DNA from 3 places in the Planococcus sp. APC 3906 genome. Region 2 is predicted to be linked to each of the others. Evidence: riboswitches for the same ligand, from Rfam matches in the RefSeq annotation. Region 2 holds a riboswitch; each other region holds the start of a gene.

Region 1 (10,522 bases), on a different contig from region 2:
TAAGAAAAGCCGGAAGGGTCCTGATAGGTGCAGATGCGGTCGACCGCGATGGCATCTGCGGGGATGCCGGCGAGTTCACATTGCTTTTTCACCACAAGCTGGTTGTCGATGTGGTATTTGCCGGTTTCTTCATTGAAATACGCAAAGCTGTCCGCATAGCCAAGCGCCTTGAACTTCAAATAGACATCTTCATCGACCTCGAACTTCTCCTGGCTCAAGGCAGGGCCGATCTGGATGCGGAAATCCTCCGGCCGGCATTGCTCCACTTCGATCAAGTGCTGGAATAATTTCAATGAAACCTCTTTGACCGTTCCTTGCCAGCCGGAATGTACCGCGCCGACAACGCCGGCCGATTCATTTGAAAACAAGAGCGGCACGCAATCGGCCGCAAAACTCGACAACACGATGCCCGGTTCGTATGTATAAAGCGCGTCCGTATCGGCTATCGCGCTCCCCAATTCTGTGGCACCGCGTCCTTTATCCGCCGTTTCGACGCGGTGAAAATTGGCGCTATGGGTTTGCTGGGCGCACACCAAATCATCCAAATTGCGGTTGAGCGAGGCAGCAAGGGCTGCCCGGTTTTCAACAATCACTGCAGGATCCTCGCACGCATGGAGCGCCATATTATTCGCTTCCGGTGCCGTTTCGTCCTTCATTGTGATGCCTGCAAGAAGCTTGCTGTCGTCCGTATAAAAAATCGATTTCATCTTCGCACCTCTTTTCAATGGATGTCCTTCTCTAAAATATAAAGCAGCAGCGCACATAAGCCAATCAAAAAAAGGAAAGCACGCTGTGCTGCGCACTCTCCTTTTACGCTAGTCCGAACTTTCGCAAATGGCTTTGATGTTTTCAAGCGTATGGGCAGCGGAGTTCCGGCTCAGGCGTTCGTAGATGATCCGGTCGGTGATTTTGCCGAACAAGTCATCTGGGATATAGCTTTCGATTTCAAAACTGAGCTCTGTGCCAGAGTCTCTCGTAACGTAATAGCTTGATTGCCGTGCGTTGAAGCTGCCGCTCATCATGCCGGTCCATTTTGCAGTCGTGTCGGTGATTTCACACTCCGTGACTTGAATGGTTTCCGGGAAATGCATGCCCATGATGGCATACTCGGCTTCAACGATGGTGCCGACCTCGCCGTTGCCGTCAATTTTTTTCGGGGACGCCAAGTTATTGTAGAAATGTGCCCAGTTTTCAGGATTGATGGTGTAGCGGAAAACTTTTTCAAGTGGAGCATTGATGAAGATGGTCTGTTTTGTATGAGCCATGCGTTCATTCGCCTCCTGGAGTAAAAGATGATTTCTGGTTCTATTATACAACGAAGAAATCATTAAACCGCTAATATATCGGAATATTTAAATAAAAAGAACTGTTGCTTTGATTGAGGAGCAATTTGGCATCCAGCAGCAAATCCATTATGCTAATCAAATAACAGGCGAAAGTGGTGGCGTGGATGGATGGAATCATACAGGAAAAGTTAAAAGAAATCGAAGAGCAATTCCAAGTAAAGGTGTTGTTTGCGGTTGAGTCCGGCAGCCGGGCATGGGGATTTCCGTCAACGGACAGCGATTACGACGTCCGGTTCGTCTACATCCATCAGCCGGAGTGGTATTTGGCGATCGACCCGCAAGGCATCGGCGACAAGCGCGATGTCATCGAGATGCCGATTAACGACATGCTCGACATCAGCGGATGGGAAATCACGAAAGCGTTGCGGCTGTTCCGGAAAAGCAACCCGCCATTTCTGGAGTGGATGTACAGCGAGATCCAGTATTACGAGGCCTATTCGTTCAAGGAGAAATTAAAAGGGCTGGAAGATGAAGTTTTTTTCCCGAACGCGAGCCTCTACCATTATTTGAACATGGCGAAAAGCAATTACCGAACCCACCTCAGCAAAGAACAGGTGAAGATCAAGAAATATTTTTACGCATTGCGTCCTGTGTTGGCAGCGGCTTGGATCAAAGAGCGCCAGACCATTCCGCCGATTGATTTTTACGACTTGATGGAAGCGCTTGTGCCCGATGGGAAGTTGAAAGAGGAAATCCTTGATTTGCTGGTGCGCAAGAAAGCGGGGGAAGAGCTGGACCTCGAGCATCGGATCCCGGCCATCCACCAATTCCTGGACAACGAAATCGAAGCGCTGGAAGCTTATGCAAAAACCTTGCCCCCGCGCATCGGCGACCCGACCGATAAGCTCGATTCCTTATTCAGAGAGACTTTGGAACAAGTCTGGAAATAATTACAGCCGAAAAGGCTGATCGGCTTGGAAAAAGCAGATCAGTCTTTTTTGGATTTGAAAAAGAACGTCCCGGCTAACAGGAATGTTGGCAGGGCGGCAAGGCCGAGAATCAAAGGCCAATCGGCCGCGGCCAAGGAAACGGTCCGGAAAAACGGCTGAAGCGGCGGCAGGTAGATGACGGCCAGCAACAACGCCACAGAAGACAGCACGGCGCCGATGAGGTATTTATTGCCGAAGGGATTGCGCGCAAAAATCGTTTTTTCGCTGCGGCAATCGAAAACATGGATGAGCTGCGCCATGACAAGTGTGGCGAAAGCGGTCGTCTGCGCATAAGGCAGGTCGGCCGGATTCCGCTCGTAGACAAAGAGGAACGCCGCCAAAGTGGCCGCGCCGATGAGGAAACCGCGGGAAAGGATCTTCCAGCCGAGGCCTCTGGCGAAGACGCCTTCAGCGGGATCGCGCGGTTTCTTTTTCATGACATCGTCTTCAGGGCGGTCGAGCCCGAGTGCCATTGCCGGCAGCCCGTCCGTCACGAGATTGACCCAAAGAATCTGAATCGGAACGAGCGGCAGCGGCAATGCGAGGATCATCGCAAACAGCATGACGAGGATTTCTCCGACATTGGACGCCAGCAGATAGCGGATGAATTTTCGGATATTATCATAAATATTGCGCCCTTCGACAATCGCCGCTTTGATGGTTGCAAAATTATCGTCGAGCAGGATAAGGGAAGCGGCTTCTTTTGCGACGTCTGTGCCGGTGATGCCCATCGCAACGCCGATATCCGCCGTCTTGAGGGCAGGCGCATCGTTGACGCCGTCGCCAGTCATGGCGACGACGCGGCCGTTTTGCTGCAGTGCCTGGACGATCCGCAGCTTGTGTTCGGGCGTGACCCGGGCGAACACGGAAGCCTTTTCCACGACTTCCTGCAGCTGTTCCGCCGACATCTCGTCCAGCTCTTTGCCTTCCACTGCAATGCCGTCCTCGCCGGAAATGTGTAGTTTTTCGGCAATCGCCAGCGCTGTTACCGCATGATCCCCGGTGATCATGATCGTGCGGATACCGGCGTTCCAGCATTCCTGTATGGCGGCTTTCACTTCCTCGCGCGGCGGATCGATCATCCCCTCGAGCCCGATGAACACGAGGTCCTTTTCAATTTCCTGCTCGGTAAAAATGTCTTTCTGAGGGGGCAGCGGTTTATAGGCAATCGCCATCGTGCGGAGCGCATTGCTGGCCATGCCAATTACCGCGCGTTCCACTTCGGCAGCCCGTTCAGCAGTGAGCGGCAGCTGCTGCGCGCCCCATCGAATCGAACCGCAGTGGGTGGCCAACAGATCAGGAGCCCCTTTTGTCACTGCGAGAAGCTGCCCGTTCCTGTCTTTGACAATGACGCTCATCATTTTGCGTTCAGAGTCAAAAGGCAGCTCCTGGACCACGGTGAAATTTTCCATGAGCCATTTTTCGCTTATGCCCGCTTTCATCGCGGCCACGACCATGGCGCCTTCGGTCGGATCTCCCTCGATGGCGTATTCCTTGTCTTTCTTAAAAACTTTCGCGTTATTGCATAACATCCCATATAAAAGGAGCTCATGCAGCGCAGGGACGCCTTGCAATTCGACGGGGGTGCCTGCTTCAAAAAAACGGCCATCCGGCTCGTACCCGGTTCCCTCGACCGTCCATTCCTGCCCGCCGCTCCATAAATGTGTAACGGTCATTTCGTTTTCAGTCATTGTGCCGGTCTTGTCCGAGCAAATGACAGAAGCGCTGCCCAGAATCTCAACAGCCGGCAGTTTACGGACCACTGCGTCTTTTTTGATCATCCGCTGGACGCCAATCGACAAGGCAATGGTGACGACAGCCGGCAGGCCTTCGGGAACCGCGGCGACAGCAAGCGACAAGCCCGCAAAAAAGATCGTGTAAAAATCGTTGCCGCGCCATACACCGATGGCAACGACTAACAGCGTCAGCAGCAAAGCGGCGATGATCAGGATTTTCCCGAGCTGCCCGAGCTTGCGCTGCAGCGGCGTATCCATCCCTTCGGACGCCTGCAAAAGCCCCGCAATCTGCCCGACTTCGGTGTTCATGCCGGTACTGACGGCCACCCCGACGCCGCTGCCTCTTGTCACCAATGTTCCCATGAACGCCATATTGCTGATGTCCGCCAGGTTCGGGTCGACAATCGCCAGCGATTCGGTCCGCTTCGCAGCGGGCATCGATTCACCGGTCAGTGCGGATTCCTCGATTTCCAGGCTGGCCGCTTCAATCAGCCGCACGTCCGCTCCGATGCGGTCGCCGCTGGAGAAACGTATTACATCACCCGGCACAATTTCGCGCGAAGGCAGGCGTGCCCATTTCTCGCTGCGCAGCACTTGGACTTGGGGAGCTGAAAGTTTTTTCAGCGCTTCCAGTGATTTTTCGGCTTTGCGGTCCTGATAGAAGCCTAGGGAGGCGTTGAGGATGACGATCAACACAATCGCAGCCGCGTCAATCCATTCGCCAAGGACGGAAGAGATAACGGCAGCGGCCAATAGCACCACAATCATCAAGTCCGTGAATTGGCTGAAGAAAGACAGGAGCAGGGACTGCTTTTTGGCTTCAGCCAATACATTGAAGCCGTGCTTGTCTTGGCGCAGCCGGGCTTCTTCAGCGCTTAATCCGTGCAACGGATCGGTTTTGACTGCCTCCAGCAATTGCGCCCGGTCCATCTCGTGAAAATCCATGGCCAACTCTCCCTCCGTTTTCTGGCGTTCAATGGATAACACCATCCTAAATAAATTGAATATTCGAATTAATTATAACAGCTCCAGATTCTATGGACAGCTTTGATTGATGGCAAGGTCCAGCAGTCGAGCGTGGAATGGAATTTAGGGCGGCGTTGACAGGAAAAAAGTAATAATGTAGACTATGAAAAACAAGTGAATATAACCTCACTTTCCGGTGAGGTAGAGGCGCGGGATTTATTAGTCCATAGAAGAGTTTGAGAAGCAAGGATGCTATGGAGAAGGAAAGACCGCCGAAGTTTGTAATAGTTCTCATTATTACTTGCTGGGTCTGCAGTGAACAATTGCAGGACTGCCGCATGGGACTCCCAGTCTGATGCGGTGTGCTATCTCGATACGGGAAAAGAGGATTTAGGGCAACTATGCATATAGCGATCTGAGTCTATCTCAGGTCTTTTTTTGTACATAGCTGCCCTTTTTGCTGTATTCAGAACTATTTTACAGAACACACGAGGGGGAGAATGAGAAGATGAAAAAGAAATCAGGGTTGATGTTAACGGCTATGCTGTCACTGGGTATGCTGCTTGCGGGATGTGGGTCGGAAGAAGGCGCATCGTCGGGCGGCGGTTCGAGTGAAGAAGGCAAGACATTTAAAGTAGGGATGGAAGCGGGCTACGCGCCGTTCAACTGGACGCAGAGCGATGATTCCAATGGCGCTGTGAAGATTTCCGGCAATGCGGAATATGCGGGCGGCTACGATGTGGAAATCGCGAAACAAATCGCGGAAGATCTCGGGATGGAACTGGAAATCGTCAAAACGGAATGGGACGGCTTGGTGCCGGCACTGAACTCCGGCAAGATTGATGCCATTGTTGCGGGCATGTCCCCGACAGCAGAACGCAAAGAAACCATCGACTTTTCCGATCATTATTACACATCGGAATTGGTGATGGTCGTGAAAAAAGGCGGCGAATTTGAAGGCGCGAGCACATTGGCAGATTTCAACGGCGCGAAAGTCACAGCGCAATTGAACACGTTCCATTACTCGGTCATCGACCAGATCGAAGGCGTATCCAAAGAAACGGCAATGGAAAGCTTCCCGGCAATGCGGGTTGCACTTGAGTCCGGCATAATCGACGGCTACGTTTCAGAGCGCCCGGAAGCGGTCAGTGCTTCCGCTGCCAACGAAAACTTTGCAATGGTGGAATTCACGGACGGCTTTGAAACGTCAGAAGACGACACAGCGGTTGCAGTCGGCTTGGAAAAAGGCAGTGAGTTCACGGAGCAGATCAACGAAACATTGGCTGGCATCTCGGAAGAGCAGCGCCAGGAAATCATGGATACAGCGATCCAAAACCAACCAGCTGCCCAATAAAGCTTAGGCGGTGCCGGCTGCAGCTAAATGCAGCCGGCTTTAAATTTTTTTAGGAGGAAAACCATGAGTCTTGAATGGGTTATCACGATACTTACAAACAACTGGCCGATGTTCCTGCGCGGAGCCGGCATGACGCTGCTGATTTCCATCATCGGCACGCTGATCGGCGCCGCTATCGGGTTGATCATCGGCATCGTCAACACCATTCCGATGCCGGAGCGCGGCGTGAAGCGCCTGTTCCAGAAAACGATCAATTTCCTGCTGTCCGCGTATGTGGAATTTTTCCGCGGCACGCCGATGATCGTACAGGCGATGGTCATTTTCTACGGCTCGGCGATGGCGTTCGGCATTGATATGGATGTCTTTACGGCGGCGATATTCATCGTCTCGATCAATACCGGCGCATACATGGCAGAGATTGTCCGCGGCGGCATCATTTCGGTCGACAAAGGACAGTTCGAAGCGGCACAGGCAATCGGCATGAACCATTTCCAGACGATGATGAATGTCGTCATGCCGCAGGTCGTGCGCAACATCCTGCCGGCAACCGGCAACCAATTCGTCATTAACATCAAGGATACGGCCGTATTGAACGTCATCGGTGTGACGGAATTATTTTTCCAGACCAAATCGGTGTCGGGCAATAATTTCCGGTATTTCGAATCGTTCTTCATTGCCTGCGTCTTGTACTTTGTCATGACGTTCACCATCACATTGCTGCTGCGCAAGCTTGAGCGCAAGATGGCGGGGCCGTCCAATTACAGCATGATCGGCGGACTGCCGATGCAAGTGGTCACTCCGGAAGACACGGAGCACAAAATCAAAGAATAAGAAATCCGCAGAAGCAGAAGAGGAGACCTTATGGAAAAAGTAATTGAAATCCAGCATTTAAGCAAATCCTTCGGAACGAATGAAGTGTTGAAAGATATCGATTTCTCTGTCAGCAAAGGGGAAGTGGTATGCGTCATCGGGTCCTCGGGATCCGGGAAATCGACGCTGCTCCGCTGCGTCAACCTGCTCGAAAAACCGAGCGGCGGCAAGATCATCTACAACGGAAAAAATATTCTCGATGCCCATCATAACATCCATTCCTACCGCACGAAGCTCGGCATGGTGTTCCAGCAATTCAATTTGTTCAACAACCACAACGTCCTGAACAATTGCGTCGTCGGGCAGATCAAGGTGCTGAAGCGCAAACGGCAGGACGCCGAAAAGACCGCGAAGAAATTCCTGCACGTCGTGGGCATGGACCAATACGTCAACGCGAAGCCGGAACAGCTTTCCGGAGGCCAGAAACAGCGTGTGGCGATTGCGCGCGCGTTGTCGATGGAGCCCGAGGTCATGCTGTTCGACGAGCCGACTTCGGCACTTGATCCGGAAATGGTCGGTGAAGTGCTGAAAGTCATGAAAGACTTAGCAAAAAGCGGGCTGACGATGCTCATTGTCACGCACGAAATGGAATTCGCTAAAGAAGTCGCAGACCGGGTCGTCTTTATGGACAAAGGCGTCATTGTGGAAGAAGGGCCGCCGGAACAGATTTTCAACCATCCGAAGAAAGAGCGGACCCAGGAGTTTTTGAAACGGACGCTTCGCTAAACCGTTCCAGCCTATCGTTAACACCGAGAACAAAGGCAAAACCCGCAGGGCAGAGAGGTTCAAGAGCCTCTCTGGCTGCGGGTTTTATTGTGCATGCGTTTACTGGTTTTCCAGGTGTTTCTTCTGAAGTGCAGCCAGTTCCTGCAACAAGCCGGCTCCGATCGCATCGGCGTATTCGGCATAAACCGGCGCCAATTTCTCTTCCCATTCGAGCTTGTCCTTTTCGGAAAGTTCATGTATGCGGATAGCCGATTTTTCTTTAATGAGCTGCAGTTGTTCCGACTCGAGCTTTTGCGCATTTTCATCGTTCCAGGCAGTGGTTTCGTTCATCGCTTCCAGCAAAATCCGCTGCGTCTGATCCGTTTGCTGGTTCCATACATCTTGGTCCATCATGACGGCATAACCCAAATAACCATGGTTCGTGATTGTCATATGGTCCTGGACAGTATAGAATTTCTTCGAGTAGATATTGGAAATGGTGTTTTCTTCGCCGTCCACTTCACCCGCTTCGATCAGGTTGTAAGTGAAGTTGAAGGATTCCTGCTTGGCCGTTGCGCCGAGCAGGTTGAATTGGGATTGGATGATGTCGTTTTGCATGATCCGGAACGTTTGCCGGGCCAGGTCTTCCGGCTTTTCGATGGGCCCTTTATTGCTGGTCAATTGCTTAAATCCGCTGGGCCAATGGGCGAGCCCCTTAAGCCCGTCCGCTTCGAGCGATTTCAGCAGCTCATCCCCAATCGGCCCATGGACGCCTTCGGTGATGGCAGCATAAGAAGTAAAGGCGTAAGGCAGATCCAACACGCCCCATTTCTCGGACAGCCTCGTGAGTTTGGAGGTCGAAGGGGCGATCATCTGGACTTGCCCGTCTTTTAAGGCATTGATTTCTTCAATATCCGAATACAGGCTGCCGTTCGGAAAAACGACGATTTGGATGGCGCCATCTGATTTTTCATAAACCAGTTCGGCGAATTTGTCCGCCGCCTGTCCTTTTGGCGTGTTCTCGGCGACCACATGGCTGAATTTAAAAACAATCTGGCCGCTCAGCCCTTCCTGGTCGTCATCATAAGGCAAAGTCTCCGCTTCGGATGAAATGCGCTGGAAGACCATCAAGGCAATAGCCGCCATGCCAATCAATAAAAGCAGCGCGTATTTATAAGTTTTGTTCACAATTGGCCTCCTCATAAATCCATACCATAAGCATAATCACAAGCCCGTTATCCGTAAAGCGAAAGGAGGGCGGAAGATGAAACAGCTTCCCATCCGGTGGAAAATCATGATCCTGTCCTATGCCGTGGTGATTTTTTCGCTGTTGATCGGCGGACTTGTCATTGCGGTCAATATCCAGCAGACCGAAGAGCGGGAACTCCGGCTGCGGTCGATGAACACGGCGCGGACAGTCGCTGAATTGTCCGATATCAAATCGGCTATCAACCAGCCCAAAGGCTGGAAAGAGATCAATCCAGTCGTCGAAGAAATCCGGACCATCAACGAAGCCGATTACATCGTCGTCATGAACATGGAGAAAATCCGCTATTCCCACCCGGTCCCGGACATGCTCGGCACCATTTCGGAAGGCACGGACGAAGAGCCTTCTTTTGCGGAACATACGTATTTCTCGAAAGCGAAAGGGGAACTCGGCACCGTCATCCGGGCATTCGTGCCGATAAAAGACAGCGAGTTGAACCAGACCGGAGTAGTCGTGGTCGGCAACCGCATCCCGAGCGTCCTCGACATCATGTCGGGCCTGTCAAAAGAAATCCTGTTCATCGTCGTCGTGACGCTGCTGTTCGGGCTGCTCGGCTCGATCCTGCTGGCAAACCACATCAAAAAGCAGATGTTCCAGCTGGAACCGTTTGAAATCAAACGGATGCACGAAGAGCGGACGGCGACGTTCCATTCGATGAACGAAGGCGTCATCGCCATCGACAGCAGCGAAATCATCACGGTATTCAACGAAAAGGCGAAAAAGATCTTTAATGTCACGGGCGAATTTGTCGGCCGCCCGATCCGTTCGGTCTTAAAAGACACCCGTCTGCCGGAAATCGTCGAAAAAAACGAGGCGGTTTACAACGAAGAAATCAAAGTCAGCGGCAAAGTCATCGTCAGCAACCGCATCCCGATCTGGAAAGACGATGAGCTGATCGGAGCCGTCGCTATTTTCCAGGACCGAACGGAAGTGGCGAAACTGGCAGAAGAACTGACCGGCGTCAAAAACTTCGTGGACGCACTGCGCGTGCAAAGCCACGAACACATGAACAAATTGCATACCATCGCAGGTTTGATTCAGCTCGGCAAACCGCAAAAAGCGCTGCAGCTGGCTCACCACGCAGCTGAAGAACAGGAATTGTCCGCTTATTTCCTCAATGAAAAAATCAGGAACGATGCCATTGCAGGCCTTCTGCTCAGCAAAGTGAAAAGGGGGAAAGAGCTGGGAATCGACGTCGCCATTGACGCCAATAGCCGTTTTACCGATTTTCCGCCGGGATCTGACCAGCATGATTTCGTGGTGGTGCTCGGCAATTTGATTGAAAACGCGTTCGGGTCGTTTGAAGGCACCGACAAAGACGCGAAGCGCATCGATATCAGCATTGAACA
Region 2 (10,522 bases):
GTCATAGGAAGCAAAGGGCTCGGTGGGCTTTTTTAAGAGGCTGAAATGAAATTTCATTTGGATAAGAGAGACTAACCTTGAGCATGCTAACGGTATGCCCAAGGTTATTTTTCTGTACAAACTGATGGAGAATCTTCCAATCATCGGTAAGGAGATGGGTGTTGAACACCAAAATAAAAGCCCGGTGCATCTGCCCCGAGCTTTTATTTTTTGATGTTTTTCAATGCCTCCCGTTTGCTGAGCGGCTGCAGTGCAGAAGCAGCAACAAAATCTCTCACCCATTCCGGATCGGTTTTGGCGTATTCCCGCAGCGCCCAACCGATGGACTTTTGGAGAAAGAACTCGGGTGAAGCGGCATGCTGTAAAACAATGCGGCTGAGCACCTCGGTATCTGTAGCTTGCTTAAACTTCAATTGATGGAGAATGGCTGCCCGGTTGGTCCACATATTATCCGCACTTGACCAGTCAAAGATGGCGGCAGTACCGGCATTTCGTTCGTGCAAAACCACGTGGCCGACAATCCGCGGCGCGATGGAATCGACGCTGTCCCACCATGACTTGCTTTCCACCAATTCGCGAAGAAAAGGGAGGTCGTGGATCGATAAATGGCTTTTCATCTTATCAAGCAGAGCGATTGCAGCGTATTGGTATTCGCGTTCCGGAAGCTTATAAAGCGTCCAGACTTCTTGCGCCAAGCAATCCGGTTCTGGAAGGCGGCATTCGGAAAACTGCTCTTTTAGCAAAGCTTTTCGCAAAGGTGTTTTAATGCCCAGGAAAGGGAACTGGTTTCTCATGTAGGCGGCCATGGGGAGGGCTAAGCTTTCATCGCGGTGCGCTTCGAATTTTTCAATAAGCTTGTTATGGTCCCACTCTGTTTTCATCTTTTACCATCTCCAATCAGCTTTTTAAAAAAGTGTAGCATATTCAATAGGTGGGAAATGAAACTATATAGGATTTTGATTAAGCTGGATGCTGTCTGCATTATATAGAAGAAATTGCTAAATAGTATTCTTTCATCCTCTATTCTGCAAATAGCTGAAAGCCAGCACATTCGATTAAGGGACGTCCTCATAAAAGACGTTCGTTTTTTTCTATGCTATCATAAAATAACAGTGAAAATGGAGGCGGGACGATGATATACGTGGGATTGACAGGCTGGGGCGACCATCCGGACGTCTACAGCCCTGATTCTAAAAAGACTGAAAAACTCATTGACTATAGTGCTCATTTCCCGATTGTCGAGCTGGATTCCTCATTCTATGCCGTTCAGCCGGCGCGCAATATCACCAAGTGGATAAACGAGACGCCAGAAGGCTTTCAGTTCGTCGTAAAAGCATACCAAGGCATGACTGGGCATTTGCGTGGGGAAAATCCTTTCGACAGCAGAGACGAAATGTTTGAAGCGTTCCGCTTATCGATCCGTCCCATGAAAGAGGCGGGAAAACTGGCGATGGTTCTGCTGCAATTTCCGCCTTGGTTTGATTGCCAGAAGGACAATGTGGAACAAATCAGGGAAATCACGGGCCAATTGCAAGAGTTCGATTTGGCGATTGAATTCCGCCACCAATCTTGGTATGCACCGGAATTCCGCGAAAAGACGCTGGAATTTTTAAAGGAAAACAATTTGATCCATACGGTGTGTGATGAACCGCAGGCCGGAGATGGCTCCGTCCCGCTAGTGGCAGCTTCTACGCGCAGCGACAAAGCGCTATTGCGTATCCACGGACGCAATGTTCATGGTTGGACAAATCCCGGGGGCGGCCAAAAATGGCGGGAAGTCCGTTATCTGTATGATTACAATGATGAAGAACTGCGTGAAATCAGCAACGCGGCTGAAACTCTTCAGAAATCTTCCGATAAAGTTTACGTCATATTCAATAATAATTCCGGCGGCCACGCTGCTGGAGATGCAAAGCAGTTTCAAAGCATGAATGGCTTGGAATTCAATGGTTTGTCTGCCAAGCAACTGGATTTATTTGAAGGAGGATTTTAATGGAGTTCGTATTACTGGCGATTGCTGGGTTATTTTCGGGCATTGTAGGAGCGCTGATAGGCCTCGGAGGCGGCGTGATTCTGGTGCCGGCGATGCTGTTCCTCGGTACCGCCGTCGCTTTCTTCCCTGATTTAAGCCCTCAGCAAATCGTCGGTCTATCTGTCATCATGATGATTTTCACCGGCTTGTCGTCTACTTTATCTTATATGAAAGTCAAGACGGTCGACTACCGGAGCGCGCTCATCTTTTTTGCGGGCAGCGCACCGGGTACAGTCGTGGGCGCCTTTGTCAATAAAGGGCTCGATTTGCCATCATTCAATTTATACTTTGGAATTCTATTGGTTTTCCTATCCTTGCTATTATTGGTTCGCGACAAATTAAAGGCCGTTTACTGGTTTGTCGAGAACGGCAAAAAGAATACGTTCACGGATTCGATGAACAAGGAATACATTTATGGCTATCCCATCTGGTTCGCGTTGTTGTTGACATTCGGCGTCGGTTTCGCTTCAGGGCTGTTCGGCATCGGCGGAGGCTCCATCATGGTGCCAGCGATGATTTTGCTATTTTTGTTCCCGCCGCATGTCGCGGTTGGTACATCGATGCTGATGGTGTTCTTATCTTCGATCATCAATTCCATCACGCATATTTCGCTGGGCAATGTGCCTTGGATTTACACACTGGCGATTGTACCTTCGGCATACATCGGCGCAAAAATAGGCGCTTCATTGAACAAAAAGATGAAATCAGAGACGCTTGTCGTCATTTTACGGATCGCATTGCTGATCCTTGGCTTGCGTTCGATTTACGAAGGATTATTCAGTTTTTAAAGAGGTGCAGAACATGGGGGAAACCATTCATATTTATCATACAAATGATCTGCATAGCCATTTTTCGCATTGGCCGGAGATCCGTGCCTTTTTGCATGAACGCAAGCGCTGGCATGAGGAAACGGGCGATACATGCCTGATTTTGGACATTGGCGACCATGTTGACCGCTCGCACCCCTTTACAGAAGGAACTGCTGGAAAGGGCAATGTGGATCTTCTGAACGATGCTGGCTATGATGCAGTGACCATCGGAAACAACGAAGGCATTACATTGTCGAAAGAAGAGCTGGACGAATTATATATTCAAGCGGATTTTGATGTGGTAGTTTCGAATCTTTTCACTGCGGATGGCCTGCGTCCAACTTGGGCAAAGCCCTCCAAGGTCATAAGGACTGCAGAAGGGCGGAAAATCGGTTTGGTGGGGGCGACTGCGGAATTCACGCCTTTTTACAAACGCCTTGGCTGGACGGTATCTGATGCAAAGCAATCAATCATCGAAGCGGCTGCAGAGTTGAAAGGGAACGTCGATTTTATCGTCTGCCTGTCGCATCTCGGCATCAGGGAAGATGAACTGTTGGCTGAAATGTGCAGCGACTTGGATATTATTCTTGGCGCGCACACCCATCATATTTTCCACGAAGGAAAAATGATCAATGGCTCGCTGCTCGGCGCTGCAGGGAAGTTCGGCATGTTCATTGGCCATATCACCATCGACCCTGATACGGGAGAGCGCGAAGCCGAGCTGATTGAAACGGCTGATTTGCGCAGCAAAGATGAAGGGTTCAACGACATGCTCATCGAGGAAGGCAAAATGCAATTGAACGAACCGGTTTTTTATAATGAAAAGGCATTGAAAGCGGAATGGTTTAAGGACTCGGAGCTTGCTGAACTTTTTGGGCAGGCAATGATCGAATATTCCGGTGCTGATTGTGCATTATTCAATGCCGGGCTATTTATGGAAGATATGCCGCTCGGTGAGATGACGCGCTATGACTTCCATAAAATGCTGCCGCATCCGATCAATTTGTGCCTGATTGAGTTAAGCGGAGCGGAGCTGAAGGAAATCTACCTGCAGTCGTTGAATGCCGAATGGCCAAAAATTGAATTGAAAGGGATGGGGTTCAGGGGAGCGGTTTTCGGCAACATGATCCGCGTCAATTTTTCATTGGTCGAACATGAGCTCTTTATTGGCGGCCGCCGCGCGCGGCATGATGAAATGTTCAATTTAATCACACTTGATATGTTCACATTCGGTTATTTCTTCCCGGAGTTGAAGCGAGCTCCAAAAACTTATTTCATGCCTGAATTTCTGCGGGATGTCTTTAGCCAATTTTTCCGTACGAAACCGGTAAGATAAGTGAAAATTCGGAGTTGACATTCATTTGATTTCATTAATATTGTGCGCTATGCTTTTAATGAATTCAATATCGATGGGTAGAGGCTGCAAGGCTTATCAGTAAGGTGCGGAAGGTTGACATGGTTGCTCGCATCCGAAAGGGAGTTTTGCCGAAGTTTCTTTTTCAGCTGTCACTGAAAAAGAGGCTGGGGGCATTCTGAAGAAGAATGTCACTGTCGTCTGTGTTTTAGCATAGATGAAGGGCTACAGGGTTGTTTGATGTTTTACCGCACAGACGAATTGTAGAAGGCTGATTGTATCCATAGGGAACAATCAGCCTTTTTTTCTTACTTTCTCTTCCATCCTATTAAAAAAGGAGGAATTTAACATGGAAAACACTATTTTTTCGATTTTACCCCCAATTGTGGCAATCGTCATGGTTCTGCTGACAAAACGAGTTCTCTTATCACTTGGTGCCGGAATTGTCGCTGCGGCGTTCATCTTGACTTCTTTCGCGCCGGTAGAGGCCGCTGCGGAAATCTTCAATTCGTTTGCCATCACATTCTGGGACGGCGGATTTAATGCGTACAACGTCTTTATCTTGCTGTTCTTGTTCTTGCTCGGAATCATCACCGCGTTTGTCAGCCTGTCAGGCGGCAGCATGGCATTTGCCGACTGGGCATCTGAGCGCATCAAAACGCGCCGAGGCGCAAAAGTGCTGACAGTCGTTCTCGGAATGGTCATTTTCATCGATGATTATTTCAATGCGCTGGCAGTTGGCCAAGTAGCGCGCCCGATTACGGACCGCTACAAAATTTCACGCGCCAAACTGGCTTATTTCATCGATTCGACAGCTGCACCTGTTTGTGTGGTTTCGCCAGTTTCCAGCTGGGGAGCGGCTATCATCGGAATCATCGCCAGCATCTTGTCGGCACAGACTTTCGTTCAGATGTCCGCACTTGAAGCGTTCATCTGGATGGCTCCGATGAATTTCTATGTGGTTGCAGCATTGGCAATCGTCTTTTTCGTCGCAGTGCGCGATGTCGATTTCGGTGCGATGAAAAAACACGAAACACGCGCTATTACCACGGGCGAATTATTCGATGCCAAGAAAACGATTCCGGGTGAGATGAAAGAAGACTTCCCGGTTCATGGCCACGGCCGTGTGACAGATCTGCTTTTGCCAATTATCTTGCTGGTTGCAGGAACGATTGGCGCAATGGTTTGGACCGGCTATCAGAATGCAGGGCAAACCTTGGATATCTGGGCAATTTTTGAAAACACGGATGTTCCGGCTTCATTGATGGCGGGTGGCTTATTGGGTGCAATTTCTTCCATCCTCTTATACGTTCGCCAATTCAAGCACAACAAAACGGCAAAAGCGTCATGGGTTGGAAAAGGCATCTTTGAAGGTGTGCGTTCAATGCTTGGGGCTGTGCTGATTTTAATCTTCGCCTGGTCGTTGAGTTATTTGATCGGCGCACTGGAAACAGGGCTGTATTTGGCTGATTTTGTAACTGAAAGCAATATGCCGATTGAGATCCTTCCTGTGCTTTTATTCGCATTAGCAGGAGTCATGGCCTTCTCGACAGGAACATCATGGGGCTCTTTCGGGATTTTGCTTCCGATTGCCGGCAATATCATGGCACAAGCCGCACCGGAATTATTGTTGCCAGCACTTGCAGCAGTTCTAGCAGGCGCTGTGTTTGGAGATCATTGTTCGCCAATCTCCGACACGACCATTCTTTCATCGACTGGGGCAGGAAGCAACCACATGGACCACGTCATGACGCAATTGCCGTATGCATTGGTATCAGCTGCTATTGCGGCTGTCGGGTATATCGTCATAGGTTTTACCGGCTCACTCCTGTGGTCGTTGCTGACAGTGATCGTCATTTTAGCAGTATTATTCATTGTCTGGTCAAAACGGACTACAATTTTAGAGAAACAAGCAAATAGCTAGTGAATTTGAAAGCAGAGATTTTAAATCTCTGCTTTTTTATTATTGCCGCAATAGTTTTTAAGAAAAAATTTCCGGAATTATCTTTACTTTAAAGGGTCCCATAGTTATACTGATTTTAGATTAGTCAATAATCTGAAAATAAACAAACTTCCTATTTTTCTGTAAGAAAAATGGGAGCAGACAAAAAAGGGGGGAAGAAAAATGGAACGTTCGCAATGGGGCACACGCGCCGGTTTTATCTTGGCGGCAGTCGGCTCGGCGGTAGGTTTGGGGAACATCTGGCGTTTTCCATACGTTGCCTATGAAAATGGTGGAGGAGCATTCTTTATACCGTACTTATTCGCTCTGTTGACCGCAGGGATACCAATTCTAATTCTGGAATTCACCATTGGGCATAAATACCGTGGATCCGCACCGTTGTCATTCTTTAGAATGGGCGGCAAGAAAATGGAGTGGCTGGGCTGGTGGGCAGTATTTGTCTCCTTTGTCATATCCACCTATTACGCTGTCATCATCGCTTGGTCTATGCGCTATACGATTTTCTCATTCAATCAAGCGTGGGGCACTGATACAGAGGCGTTTCTTTTCAACGATTTCCTTCAATTGACAGTGACACCAGGGCAAACTGGCGGAATTGTTTGGGGTGTATTCATTCCCTTGGTGCTTGTATGGGCCATCACGCTGGGAATTCTATTCGCAGGTGTAAAAAAAGGTATTGAATTGGCGAACCGTATTTTCATTCCGACATTGGTCGTCATTTTCTTGATTGTTGTAATCCGTGCGTTAACTCTTGACGGAGCGATGATTGGCCTTGATGCATTCTTCAAGCCGAATTTTGATGCCATCATGGATCCGAAGGTTTGGGTAGCGGCATATGGACACATTTTCTTCAGTTTGTCTGTCGCATTTGCGATCATGATCACATATTCAAGTTACCTTCCGAAAAAATCGGATATCACGAACAATGCATTCATCACCGGATTCGCGAACTCGGCGTTTGAATTGCTCGCTGGTATCGGGGTTTTCGCGGCACTTGGTTTCATGGCGAATCAGCAAGGCGTTGCAGTAGCGGATGTCGCTGCAGCGGGTGTAGGGTTGGCATTCGTTGTCTTCCCGCAAATCATCAATGAATTCCCTGGCTTTAATGGGTTGTTCGGGGCTTTGTTCTTCTTGTCCTTGACGCTTGCCGGATTGACTTCACTGATTTCAATCACCGAAACTTATGTAGCCGGCTTCTCCGAGAAATTCGGCTTGTCGCGCAACAAAGCCATCGCATTCGGCGGCGGTCTTGCAGCATTGATTTCGATCCTATTCGCAACACAAGGCGGATTATTCTTCCTTGATGCTGCTGATTATTTCATCAACCAGTTTGGTGTAGCAGCTATTGGATTAGTGGAAGTGGTCATGGTTGTCTGGATATTCCGCAAAGCGGATATGCTGAGAGACCATGCTAATGCTATCTCGGATATTCACCTTGGCGGCTGGTGGAAGATTTGTTTAGGCGTTGTAACTCCGATTGTTTTGGGCTATATGATGTTCGGTTTGCTAAAAACCAACCTTCTGAAAGAGTTTGATAACGAAACAGGAAACTACGAAGGCTATACAGATACATTCATCATGTTCGGCGGAGCAGGCGTGGCAATTGCCGCAATCGTTCTGGGAATTCTTTTCTCAATCGGAAAATGGCATAAAGACCATGCTCAGTTTGACGAGCATAAATAAGGGGGACTTACACAATGTCAACTGAAGCTATTGTTGTAATGATCATTGGTATGGTCATCATTTGGGGCGGCCTCGGCGCAAGCATCGGGCACGCTGTCAAAAAAAGCAAAGAAGCCAAAAGAGCTGCATAATAAGAAGGACCGGAAGCGCTTGCGCTTCCGGTTTTTTATTTAGTTCTACAGCGCTGGGGGAAGACAGGCATATTGTGGGCAAGTAGTCTTTATGGTACATTTGGAAGAGAAATGCTATCGTTTACAAAACCAACACGAATGGGGACGATGAACGTGTCGACAAAGCAGGAGCATCTTAGAAAGCCCGATTGGTTAAAGATTAAGCTGAATACAAATGAAAACTACACGGATCTGAAAAAAATGATGCGTGAAAATAATTTGAACACGGTTTGTGAAGAAGCCCGATGCCCGAATATCCACGAATGTTGGGGAACGCGGCGCACTGCCACGTTCATGATATTAGGAGCAATCTGCACGCGCGCTTGCCGTTTCTGCGCAGTCAAAACAGGGTTGCCAAATGAACTTGATTTGCAGGAGCCTGAACGCGTCGCCAAATCCGTCGAGTTGATGAACCTGAAGCATACGGTCATTACGGCGGTAGCAAGAGACGATTTGAAAGACGGAGGTTCTGCCGTATTTGCTGAGACGGTGCGGGCCATCAAACGTGCCAATCCGTTTACAACAGTTGAAGTGCTGCCGTCGGATATGGGCGGTGTCTACGAGAACTTGCAGCGGCTGATGGAAGCGGAGCCGGATATCCTTAACCATAATATCGAAACGGTTCGCCGCTTGACGCCAAGGGTCAGAGCTCGGGCGACCTATGACCGTTCATTGGAAGTACTGCGGCGTGCCAAAGAAATCCGTCCGGAAATACCGACGAAATCATCTTTGATGCTCGGTTTGGGCGAAACCCATGAAGAAATCCTTGAAGTGATGGATGATTTGCGCGCAAACGATGTGGATATCATGACAATCGGGCAGTACCTGCAGCCGTCGAAAAAGCATTTGCCGGTACAAAAATATTATTCGCCAAAGGAATTCAAGGAACTTTGGCAAATTGCAATGGATAAAGGATTCTCGCATTGCCAGGCAGGCCCTCTTGTGCGCAGCAGCTACCATGCCGATGAGCAGGTTAATGCCGCAGCCAAAGAGCGCCAGCGGCTAGGGGATATACAGACTGCAGCAGCAGACAGTTGATAGGTGGTGACAAAGATGTTCGTATTGGACCAATGGGTATATGAAGTCCTGATTGATTACCGGGATGGATTCCAGGAAGAGGCATTGAATGGCCGCTACAGTGAAATATTATCAAAGTACGATTACATTCTCGGCGACTGGGGATATGGACAGCTCCGCCTAAAGGGATTTTTTGAAGACACCAACCATAAAGCGACTTACGATACCAAAATCAGCACGTTGCAGGATTATTTATACGAATACTGTAATTTCGGCTGTGCACATTTCGTCATTAAGAAAGTCGGAAAGGCGCCAGCTCCGGCAGAAACGCCAGCGCAAGAACAAGTAGAAATACAACAAACCTCCGAAGCGGAAGCTTGATCCGCCGGAGGTTTTTTCTGTCCCTATGGTATGATAGAAAGAGACAGCAGCATGAAAAGAGCTAATTTCAATGGAGGGTTTACTATGTATTTTATCGATCGAAATAAGATAACGGAAACAGTGGGTTATATGAATTCGTTGCTCGCTTTATACGAAGAGAAAAAGGACTGGCCATCTTTTACCGAACAGCTTGCTTTAGAGCGTTTGGCCAATAATGTCATCGAATCGATCATCGATGTGGGGAATTCCATGATTGATGGTTTCATCATGCGTGATCCTGGCAGCTACGATGACATCATTGATATATTGACGGATGAGAAAGTCATCGATGCCGAAATGGATCAGCCGCTGAAGAAGGTCGTGGAATTGCGTAAAATGCTCGTGCGTGAGTTTATGAAAGCAGACCATCAGAAAATCCATTCCGTATTGAGCAGCAATTTGCCGGCTTTGAAAAAATTCGGTCCGAAAGTGGAACATTATTTAACGCACGAACTGGGTCCGGTCTCTGCATTTCTTCCGGAGGCCAACGATGAAAAGTTATAAAGCGTATTGCCTGGACCTCGATGGAACCGTCTACCGTGGGACCGATGCGGTGCCGGCAGCGGCGTCATTCATCAAACGGCTGCAGGAAAAAGGCATTGAACCGTTCTTTGTAACAAACAATGCGTCCATGACCCAAAAACAATTGAACGCAAAATTACACCGTTTCGGTATAAACACGGTGGAGTCACAAATCGTATCATCGGCAATAGCCGCAGCTAAATACATCAAACGCTGGTATCCGGGACATACGGTGTACATGATCGGGTCGGACGGCCTTGATCAAGCCCTTGCCCAAGAAGGCATCGAACGGGTGGAAGAAGGGGCGGACATCGTCTTGATGGGCATCGATCCTGGAATTACGTACGGGAAATTGGCCCAAGCCTGTCTGGAAGTCCGCAAAGGTGCGGTTTTCCTGTCAACGAATAAAGACTTGGCTTTTCCGTCGGAAAGAGGATTTTTGCCGGGCAACGGAGCATTTACAACGCTTGTTTCAGTATCGACTGATGTTGACCCGATCTATATCGGCAAACCCGAACGCCATATGCTGGAAACCATTCTCCACGAGCACGG
Region 3 (10,522 bases), on a different contig from region 2:
ACAGGTTAGCAATTTCAGGGGCAAATGCAGTGTAAGCAACAAATTCATTCAACACCAATTTCTGGCCGATATAGCTTCCGGCTTGTACAGCTTCTTCCCATGGCACGCCGATTGCGAAAGCAAGCGGGGCGAAGACAAAGCCAAGGATGCCTTGGATTGTCAGGTTATCCGCTCCGAACCAAGAGCCGATTCCGCCAAGCATACCATTCAGCAAAGCGATTAACGCGATGAACGCAAGAAGCATCGCACCGACATTCAACGCAAGCTGCAAGCCATCTGCTGCACCGCGTGCAGCAGCATCGACGACGTTGACCGATGACTGGTCTTTTTCCATGACGAATTCTTTTTCAACGATTTCTTCCGTTTCCGGCATCATGATTTTCGCCATGATCAAACCGGCAGGAGCGGCCATGAAGCTTGCCGCCAACAAGTATTCAAGAGGCACGCCCAAGAGCGCGTAACCCGCCAGTGTAGAACCGGCTACTGAAGCCAGTCCGCCTGTCATAACTGCGAACAATTCCGACTTTGTCATGTTGGCGATGAACGGACGGATAACGAGCGGCGCTTCTGTCTGGCCGACGAAGATGTTTGCCGCTGCGGAAACGGATTCCGCTTTGCTTGTTCCAAGCAATTTCGACAGCGCGCCGCCAAGGATTTTGATGAACCATTGCATGATCCCTAAATAATACAAGACGGAAATCAATGAAGAAAAGAAGATGATGATCGTCAAAACTTGGAATGCGAAAACGAAACCGAAGTTTGCTGCGTCTGCCGCTGGCCCAAATACGAAGTTGATCCCTTCTTTTGCGTAATCAATGACGTTTTGCACTTTATTGGAAAGCCATAATAAAGCGTTTCTGCCCAATTCCCATTGCAGCACCATGAACGCGAATGTAATTTGTATTGCTAAACCGCCCAAAATGGTACGCGGCTTGATTGATTTACGTGCACTTGACATTAAAAAGGCAAGTCCCAGGACGACGAATACACCGAATATACCCCATAAGAAATTCACATTTTCACCTCATTGTTTTATTCAACCTGAAACGCTTACATTCCAGATTGGTTTTCCTTAAAGCTAGTCCTCTGTCGTCAGACATCTTACCAAATCCACAAAGATAAGTAAATGTATAATCCTTGACAAATCTTTAATAGGAAAAATGTTTAAATGCAATGAAAATTCGAACTAAGGCATCTTTTCCAGTCGCTATCCTTTCCTTTCCCATATTATTACCCACCGATTCATTAAAAAAACGCGCAGCTTATCGCTGCGCGCTTACTTTATTTTTTCGATGGCTGATCCGGTAAAACACAAGGTATAATGCCGGAATCATCACCAAGGTAAAGAGACTGGAGAACGTCAGCCCTGCGATAATCGTAATTGCCAATGCTTCAAAAAGCGGATCTCCCGTCAGCGCGACCGGAATCAGCGCGACAATCGAAGTTACAGAGGTCAAAACGATCGGCTTGATGCGGGCATAGCCGGATTCAATAATCGCTTCATCAATATTGAAATTGCCGGATAGCCGGCGCGTTTCCACAAAGTCGATCAGCACGACGGCATTCCTTACAACAATCCCCGTCAAGGAGACAATCCCCATCACACCAAGGAAACTTAATGGCGTCTGTGTCAAGAATAGGCCAAGAATTGCGCCCGACACACCCAAGTACACAGCAATCAGCACAAGGAATGGCAATCCGAACGATTTGAATTGGAACGCAATGACCAAGTAAACAAGCAAGATGACAACCAGGAACAAGACCCCGATTTCAGTGAAGAATGCTTCCTGATCGGAATTTTCCCCGCCTGTCGACAATTCGTAGCCCGACGCCAAGTCTTCTTTCTGCGCATCGACCACTTCAAGCATGCTGGCTTCAAAATCGGCAGCATCGCCAAACGCTTTCAATGTAATCGCACGTTCGGCTTCCTGATGCGGCACCTGTGCCAAAGCAGTTGTCTGTTCAGGCGTCAGCAATTCATCCAAGCCCACCAACGTCGGCGGACCTGGCTGTGCTTGCGGTGAACCAGCGGGCACTTGGAAGTCAGCCAAATCGATGTCCTGGCCGTTCTCTATGCCTGACTGCTTCACTGTCACTTCATACGGCTTCTGCCCTTCGTAAATGCTGTAGAGCGGAACGCCTTGAGTCAAGAACTGCAGCTGCCCTGTCACAGTGCTGAGCGGAATGCCGTTCGCTTCAAGCGCTGCCTGATTCGGCACGTATTCCACAGCAGGAACCGGATCTCCCAGATTATCTGTGACGACGTCTGCGCCATTCTCCAGCATCGCCGCTTTTAATTCGTCGCGCAATGCAGTCAGTTCTTCAAGATTCTCTCCTTTAATGGTGACGGTCACCGGAGCACCTGCTGGCGGCCCTTGAACGATTGTATCCAGGAAAATTTCCGCTTCCGGGTACTGGTCGCGCAACTCCGGCTGCCATTTCTCAATAAAGTCGGCTGCCGTCGTTTGTTCGCGGTCAATCCGAATCGCTACCTGTCCTGTATTGGAGCCGGTATTATCCATCGAAGAGGCGAACAAATTCGGCAAGCCTTCACCAGTGAAAATCGCGATTTCTTCGATATTTTCGTCTTCTCCCCTTAACTCTTCCGTAACGTTAGCGAGGAATGCATCGGTTTCTTCAATCGAAGTCCCTTCAGCGAGGCGGACGTTCATCGTCACCTCTTTGCGGTCAGCTGCCGGGAAGAATTCGAATGGCGTGAAGAACGCCAACGCCAATAGCCCTGTTGCCAGCACCAATCCTCCGATGCCGATCCAGAGCGGGCGTTTCAATACGCCGCGCAATACTTTATTCGAATAAAACAGCGCAAGCTTCTCAAGCGGTTTGCCAAGAAAACCTGGTGTATCGGATATCTTTTTCGAGCGGCGTTTCGTTTTCAGGTATTGCATCATCGGCACCAAGGTAATCGACAACACCGTAGACGCGATGATTGTCGTGATGAGAATGCTCGGCAATGCTTTGATGAACGCGCCATTGCCGCCTGACAGCAGCAAGAGCGGAGAAAAAGTTACAACAATCGCCAAACTGGATGCGATGATGGAAGAAAACACTTCTTTGACGCCGTTGACAGCGCCATCCAACGGCGAGTCGCCCAGCTTGTAGCGGCGCTGGATATTGTCATTGACAACGATGCTGTCATCGACCAAAATACCGATCGCGATGATCAGGCCGATAACCGAAATCTGGTTCAAGTCGACGCCCATCGATGGAATCGGGATCATGCCGATCAACACAGATGAAAGAACTGTCACCGCTACGACGAATGCACCGAACAGCGTCAATCCAGCGGTCGTCACGACGAGCACCGCAAGCACGGCAATCAATAGAGAGACGTATAAGCCTTCAAAAATCGATGTGACATTTTCAGCCTGTGATTCATAGCGTTCCGCTTCAACGCCAGCTGGCAAGCCTTCATTGAACGCATTGATCACTTCAGATACTTTTTCATCAACGCCCGGGACATCTTGTCCCCCTTGCAAAAATACCGTATACGAAATGGCGCGTTCACCTTCGAACGTCACGATATCTTCCGTTTCGCCATCCACAGTTTCAATCACTGCGATGTCTTCAAGCGGTACTGCAGCGGATCCTACCTGCAGCTTCTTCAATTTCTCGATGCCCTGTTCCTGCTGCACCGTCAAAACCACTTGCTCGTTGCCATTGTCATGGGTGCCGAGCGACAACGGCTGGTTTGCCTGTTGGAGCGACTGCAGCACTTCAAACGGCTGCAGGTTGTTTGCTGCCAATTGCTCCGCTTCCAGTTCAATAAGGATCTGCTGGCTGTTCAAGCCTTTGACAGCAGTGCCGGCCACGCCATTCACCGCTTCCACTTCTTCAGACAGATCGGCTAATGCCTGCTCCATACCGCGGAGCTCTGCTTCATCCCCGTAGAACATATACGATACGAGAGGGAATGTCAGATCCAGCTTTTCTACGGATGGCTGCTGCGCCTGTTCCGGGAAGCTGCTCGATGCACGCTGCACCTGCTGCTGCATTTCCGTCACCAGTTCATCGGGATCGAATCCATCTTCCAATTCAAGCGTAATGATGGAAGCGGAATTCGCTGACACCGATTGCAGCGACGATACGCCATCCACTTTCTGCAATTCCTGTTCGATCGGATTGGTGATGGCTGTTTCGATTTCCTCAGGGCCAGCGCCTGGCAAAATTGTCGACACCAGCACAAGATTCGGCGGCGTCTCCGGAATTTCCCGCTGAGGCAAAGTGACAAATACATAGGCGCCGATAACGGTGAAAATAAAGATTAAGAATAGGAATAATTTGCTGCGATCCAATAGGTATTTCATGATGCGCCTCCTTTATTTATATGTATAACTATTGTATGACATTTATATAATAAAAGCTAAATCGGCAACCGAAAATTGCAGAAAAAAGAGGACCGGAGTTCTCCGGCCCTTTTCATTGTGCTCAATGCATATGCTGAGCGCGTTTGTGCTTCATGAAATACGCTGCAGCAAAAATCAATAGCGGCGGCACCATGCTCAATTTGAACCACATGCTGCCGCTTCCGTCAAAGGCGATCAGGCCCATCGGCAGAAGCAAAGCTGCGCCGCTCCAAGCGAGCGCTTTCCATGACCGTTTCCACAATCCATAGATGAACAACACGACCGATGCGATGACCAGCGACCAGAGCAGGATTCCCATAAGGAATAAGCCCATGATTTGTTCCTCCCCAACCGTAATGTCTTTCTCTCTATCTGTTTACTTCTCTATACCCGTTCTCAAACCCTTTCAATGCGTGCCCAAATAAAAAAAATCCGGGTGCACAAAGCGTCCCGGATTTTCGATTCTGCTTATAGGTTTTTCAGGAATAAACGAATGACGTCTGCCCCGCCGATGATGTTTCCAGCGGAAGTGCCGATGTTCGTCAGTACGACAACAAGCAAGACGCGTGTGACTTTATTGTCCCAAAAGCCTTTAAGGGTAAAAACGTCTTTCGACAAAGTTTCAAAATCGCCGACATTCGGGCGGCGGACATACGCCTGCATCAGACCGGAGAACCAGCCTGCAGCGAGCAGCGGATGGAGCGCGCCGACAGGGCCGCCGACAAACGCCGTCAGGATGGCGAGCGGATGGCCGAACGCCAATGCTGCCCCGATTGCACCAAGCGATGCCGTCCACAGCACCCAGCTGATAGTGCCATCAATGCCCGCAGCGGGATTGTTATAGAAGGTGACCGCGAGCAGGACCACCAGCAAAATCGGCAGCGCCCAGCCCAGAATCTTCGGCCACTTCGATTTCGGCGGCACTTCTGATAATTTCTCCAAATCGTGTTCGCGGTGGATTTCCTGTGTAATTCCCGGTACGTGAGCAGCGCCAAGCACCGCGACCACTTTTTGGCCTGGCGCATCTTTGATCTTTTGGGCAAGGTATTGATCCCGTTCATCGATGAGCGGCTTTTTCAGTTTTGGAAACGATTTGGTGAAATCGTTCAAGACCGCATTCAGCGTATCTTGCGATTTCATCTTTTCAAGGTCTTCCTCTGAAATCGTTTCGCTGCTGAAAATGCTGTAGAACACAGATGTCAGCAGCTGCGCTTTGCCCATAAAGCCGATATTGCTCCAGATGCGGGAAAACGTGACCTGGATGTTGCGGTCGGCAAGCACCAGCTCGGCGCCGGTTTCTTTGGCGGACTCAATGCCTTGAAGCATTTCCTGCCCCGGCTTGATGCCGAACTGATCGGCCAAACGGTTCTGGAACGAGGAAATGGCCAAATTCATCAGCAGCAAGCTCGATTTCTTTTCCTTGATGACTTTGAAAATATCGGTTTCTTTCCACTTGCTCTTGTCAGTCACCGACTGGTAGCGCTGAGCGTCCAGCTCGATGCAAACCGAATCCGGCCGCTCCGCTTCAATGACTTCTTTGACCTGCACCGCGCTTTGGCGCGAAACGTGTGCTGTACCGATGAGAATGATTTCCCGGCCGTCGATGTGCAGACGCGTTATATTTTCTTCATGCATGGATTTACTTCCTTCACAGAACTTAATTTCCCTCCGCCGCAAGGCGAAAAGACTGTCTATTTCAATAATGAATCACATCGCCGAAAATATCAACTATTGGCGCGTCAAAGCCCTTTTGCGTTGAACGTATTGCCGTTGCGCAGATCGCCATGTTCAAAGCCTTTATAGAACCAGCGCTTGCGCTGCTCCGACGTGCCGTGCGTAAAGCTTTCCGGCACGACATAACCGCGTGAGCGCTTCTGGATCGTATCATCGCCCACCGCACTCGCTGCCGTCATCGCTTCTTCCAAGTCTCCTTCTTCAAGAAGGTCCATGCCTTGCGCATGATGCGCCCAGACGCCGGAATAATAATCTGCCTGCAATTCAAGCTTCACTTGCAATTCGTTATAGTCTTCCTCACTCAGCTTATTGCGCATCGGCTGTACCTTGCCCATCGTGCCGAGCAGATTTTGCACGTGATGCCCCACTTCATGCGCAACGACATAAGCCATCGCGAAATCCCCGGGCGCCTGGAACTGTGTCTGCAATTCTTCATAGAAGCTCAAATCGATGTAGAGTTTCTGGTCGCCGGGGCAATAAAATGGCCCTACTGATGCGCCAGCTGTGCCGCATGCCGAATCGACGCTGCCTGTATAAAGCACCAAGGTCGGCTCCTCATATTCCAAGCCTTCTTCTGCGAACACTTCCGTCCATACCTGTTCGGTATCCGCGAGAACGACCGATACAAATTCCGCCAGTTCCTCTTCTTCTTGGGTAGCCACATAAGGTTCATTTGATTGCTGGGCGCCGCCCATTGTATCCAATATGGCGTCCGGGTCGCCTCCGAGAAATGATATCAGCAAGACAATAAGCAAGCCGCCGATGCCGCCTCCGGCAATCAGGCCTCCGCCTCCGCCCCCTCTGCCTCTCCTGTCTTCAACGTTGCCGCTGCCCGCTCTGCCTTTCCATTTCATCTTTTCCCTCTCCTCGCCAATCACTTTTAATAAGCTATACCCCGTTCGGTACTGCTTTTAATCCATTTTAAAGGAGTCGATAAATTAAAAATCGCTCTCTTAAATCGCCTTCTACTCCCGGCAGTTCGATTTCCCGGAATTGTTCAAATGCCGTGCTATGCTCTAAATAGCCAATGTAATCATCTGACGGGAAGAATAAGATCAGCTCGACAGGCCGCGGCGAGCGTTCTGTGGACTTCAGGATATTATTGATGACCGAGATGAAAATCTGAACGGAAAACGGGTTGAAAAAATAGAATTTATTGTCGCGGGGATGGATCCGGTATTGTTCAGCAAGCGTGCATGTGAAACGGATCCTCCCTTTTGCCGTGGGCCGCTTTTGCACGTATGATTCCAGGTTTTCACAAGCCAGTTGGTGAAGGCCTTGATCCATTTCCACACCAGTTGTTGCCGCACCGAACAAATGGTGCACCAAAAAATTGAGGCGTCCTTTGCCGGAGCCGAAATCGACAAGCTGGTCGGTTTCCGATAAGCGGTGGTTGTTGAACAATGTCTCAAGCAGTCCGTATGGTGTCGGCTCGTAGCGATTGTAATGGAAAGAATCATGGAATCCCTGCTGGATGCCCGCAGTATGGATATTCAGGTCGTGGTCGTATTGGCGTTCGTCCATCAAAATCTCCTCGATTCTTTGTGTAATCAAGCCTTGCATACTTGCAATTCAAGCAGGAATTTGGTAAAGTCTAGCTAATTCAATAATTTCTTGCTCCGCTTTTTCGGAGTGAGGATAGAGGCGCAAAAACCATCAGTAAACAGTTCGAGGATGATGAGATCCGGCGACAGCTGTTGAAAGGGGGATTTGCCGAAGTGGCCAGGCGCTCATTGCCGAAGCTGCTGGGTCTGCATTAAACAAATGCAGGACTGTCATATAGGAGACTATATGGGGGGCTATCTGACGCATGGATTGGGCGCTTTACACGCCAATCCTATCGCAGCAACGAGACCCCTCGTTGCTGCTTTTTTGTTTTTCCGATACGCTTGCAGCCTCTGATTACGCACGATCAACGCAGCAGCAGACAATACAACAGACTAAAAAAATGAGAAAAGGGTGGTATTTATGAATTTCGGACAAGTAGTGACAGCAATGGTGACGCCTTTTGACGCAAGCGGCGACATCGATTTCCCAGCAACTGCAGCCTTAGTGGAACATTTGATTGAAACCGGGAGCGATGCATTGGTGGTAGCCGGCACTACAGGCGAATCGCCGACTTTATCAGCGGACGAAAAAATCGATCTTTTCAAGTTTGTCGTCGACACGGTCCAAGGCCGCATCCCCGTCATTGCGGGAACCGGCTCAAACAACACACGTGCTTCAATCACGTTGACGCGCGGCGCAGAAGAAGCGGGCGCTGATGCCATCATGCTGGTGACACCATATTACAACAAACCTTCACAAGAAGGCATGTTCCAGCATTTCCAAGCGATTGCAGCAGCCACTCATCTGCCAGTCATGCTATACAATATTCCGGGGCGCAGCGTCGTCAATCTGTCGGTCGACACCATTGTGCGCTTATCGGAAATCGACAACATCGTCTCCATCAAAGAAGCAAGCGGCAGCCTGGACGCAGCAGCCGAGATTATTGAGCGCACACCGGATACGTTCAGTTTATACAGCGGCGATGACGGCTTGACGCTTCCGCTACTTGCCATCGGCGGAGCTGGCATCGTTTCTGTAGCCGCCCACATCATCGGCCGTGAAATGCAAGAGATGATTTCGAGCTTTAAAGCCGGCGACACAGCAAAAGCCGCGCAGCTTCACCGCACACTCCTGCCAGCCATGAATGCGCTATTTGCTGCACCGAATCCGGTTCCTGTTAAATCAGCCCTAAACTGGGCAGGCATAGCGGTCGGCGGTGTACGCTTGCCGATGATTCCGTTGACGGAACAAGAAACACTGACGTTACAAGAAACTTTAGCGCCGGTCGTAAAAACGGCAACTACACAATAATTAAAAATAAACCCGCTGAAGCGAAGGCTTCAGCGGGTTTTTTGCATCAAATTTCAGCAGTCAGTTTTTTAAAGGCTTGCTTCAAGCTGCCGCCAAGCGCCAGCTGCCGGACATCAACGCCTAAATGCGTAATCGTCTGCGCTATTTCTGGCCGGATGCCGGTCAGGACTGCGTGCACGCCGATCAGTTTCAGCGATTCGACCAGCCGGATGATTTGTTGCGCCACCATCGTATCGACTTTCACGACGCCCGACAAATCAATGATTAACGTAGAAACGTCCAAGTTTCCAACCGATAGAAGCGTTTTCTCCAGAATGTGCTCTGCGCGGTCCACCTCGATTGCCCCGATAAGAGGCAAAATCGCAATTTCGTCATTGACGGGCACGACTGGCGAAGACAGTTCTAAATACTCTTTCCGCGCTTCTTCGAGATTTTTTTGATACGAATTGATGTAAGCGAAGCTATAAGAATACGCCGCATGATCGAGCAGGCTGTGGAAAAATTCCATAACGTCGAAAAGCACTTCAAGTTCGATGCCTTCGTGGACAGCTTCCGACTTGATGACTTTGCTGATATGCTTGCGGTAAATATTCGTTTCTGCCAAAGCGCTGTCGAGCATGATGCCTTCTTTCAGGAAATAATTCCCGGTGGCATGGCCCCATTCTGTAATTTCATCATACGCTTTTTGCGGATCCAAGAAATTCTTGATGGATTTTCCGATCAAGCCGATCAGCCCTGAACGGAATTCCACAACCGCTTTCAATAGTTCTTCATAGCCTGCGATATCCGACGGAGCAGCATCTTTAAATGCCTCTTCCTGAATCAATTGGGCGATTAAATATTTATCTTCTTCCACCCGTTGGCCAAGCAATGTAATTTCCCTTTTCATGTGGTACCCCCTGGAGTAGCATTAATCATTCTTTGTCATTATTATACCTGCCAATAAAGGGTTTAGGATACACCAAATTTTCCCGCTAAAAACTTTCATGAAATTATTGCCCGGGAAATAAAAGCGAGCCCACTCAACCGACCGTCACACAATTGCGACCTGCATTTTTGGATGCATAAAGCGCTTTGTCTACGCGCGCAAAAAGCTTTGTGGCTGTGTCTCCAGGCTGGTAGTTTGTAACACCTATGCTGACAGTGATCGGAACATGCTGCCAATCGGCCATTTCCAGGTTTCTGCATAGCTTCTCACCGAGTTCTTCTGCCCACTCAATGCTATAACCCGGCATCAGAATAATGAATTCTTCTCCTCCCATTCGGGCAACAGTACCTTCACCTTCAGTTTCGCCCAAAAGTTTACCCGCCAATTCCTGCAGCACCGCATCGCCCATTTGATGGCCATACGTATCATTGACGCGCTTAAAAAAATCAATATCCACTGCCAGCAGCGATAACGGAAAACCGAATTCTGATTTGACGAGCAATCCTGCTAGTTCCTGTTCCAAATAGCGGCGGTTTTTCAAGCCAGTAAGCGAGTCGACATTTGCGAGCTGATGCAAATCGGCATTGAGTCTTTCGAGCTCTGCTTTTTTGCATTTCACTTCACCAAGAAGATGCTG

Evidence for each region. A riboswitch is a leader RNA that binds a small molecule or an ion and turns the genes downstream of it on or off. The one in region 2 is predicted to bind lysine.
Region 1: another riboswitch for lysine. It lies ahead of QMA09_RS12785 (transporter substrate-binding domain-containing protein); the one in region 2 lies ahead of QMA09_RS11075 (Na+/H+ antiporter NhaC family protein).
Region 3: another riboswitch for lysine. It lies ahead of dapA (4-hydroxy-tetrahydrodipicolinate synthase); the one in region 2 lies ahead of QMA09_RS11075 (Na+/H+ antiporter NhaC family protein).

What each region holds. Positions count from the first base shown of each region.
Region 1 is NZ_JASDCW010000022.1:42,326-52,847, forward strand. It holds gene pgeF (peptidoglycan editing factor PgeF) at 1-707, opposite strand, end outside; gene QMA09_RS12770 (SRPBCC family protein) at 816-1,265, opposite strand; gene QMA09_RS12775 (nucleotidyltransferase domain-containing protein) at 1,451-2,236, shown strand; gene QMA09_RS12780 (cation-translocating P-type ATPase) at 2,275-4,956, opposite strand; lysine riboswitch at 5,172-5,353, shown strand; gene QMA09_RS12785 (transporter substrate-binding domain-containing protein) at 5,486-6,331, shown strand; gene QMA09_RS12790 (amino acid ABC transporter permease) at 6,395-7,162, shown strand; gene QMA09_RS12795 (amino acid ABC transporter ATP-binding protein) at 7,193-7,927, shown strand; gene QMA09_RS12800 (DctP family TRAP transporter solute-binding subunit) at 8,027-9,094, opposite strand; gene QMA09_RS12805 (ATP-binding protein) at 9,171-10,522, shown strand, end outside.
Region 2 is NZ_JASDCW010000017.1:53,575-64,096, forward strand. It holds gene QMA09_RS11050 (hypothetical protein) at 1-36, shown strand, start outside; gene QMA09_RS11055 (DNA alkylation repair protein) at 204-881, opposite strand; gene QMA09_RS11060 (DUF72 domain-containing protein) at 1,133-1,993, shown strand; gene QMA09_RS11065 (sulfite exporter TauE/SafE family protein) at 1,993-2,820, shown strand; gene QMA09_RS11070 (bifunctional metallophosphatase/5'-nucleotidase) at 2,834-4,177, shown strand; lysine riboswitch at 4,248-4,431, shown strand; gene QMA09_RS11075 (Na+/H+ antiporter NhaC family protein) at 4,545-6,119, shown strand; gene QMA09_RS11080 (sodium-dependent transporter) at 6,321-7,841, shown strand; gene QMA09_RS11085 (methionine/alanine import family NSS transporter small subunit) at 7,856-7,972, shown strand; gene lipA (lipoyl synthase) at 8,126-9,049, shown strand; gene QMA09_RS11095 (YutD family protein) at 9,065-9,409, shown strand; gene QMA09_RS11100 (DUF86 domain-containing protein) at 9,494-9,952, shown strand; gene QMA09_RS11105 (TIGR01457 family HAD-type hydrolase) at 9,939-10,522, shown strand, end outside.
Region 3 is NZ_JASDCW010000009.1:29,862-40,383, forward strand. It holds gene QMA09_RS07225 (NupC/NupG family nucleoside CNT transporter) at 1-1,015, opposite strand, end outside; gene QMA09_RS07230 (efflux RND transporter permease subunit) at 1,263-4,325, opposite strand; gene QMA09_RS07235 (hypothetical protein) at 4,447-4,698, opposite strand; gene QMA09_RS07240 (TraB/GumN family protein) at 4,833-5,999, opposite strand; gene ypfJ (KPN_02809 family neutral zinc metallopeptidase) at 6,104-6,952, opposite strand; gene QMA09_RS07250 (SAM-dependent methyltransferase) at 7,020-7,622, opposite strand; lysine riboswitch at 7,730-7,908, shown strand; gene dapA (4-hydroxy-tetrahydrodipicolinate synthase) at 8,067-8,957, shown strand; gene QMA09_RS07260 (STAS domain-containing protein) at 9,004-9,846, opposite strand; gene QMA09_RS07265 (GGDEF domain-containing protein) at 9,980-10,522, opposite strand, start outside.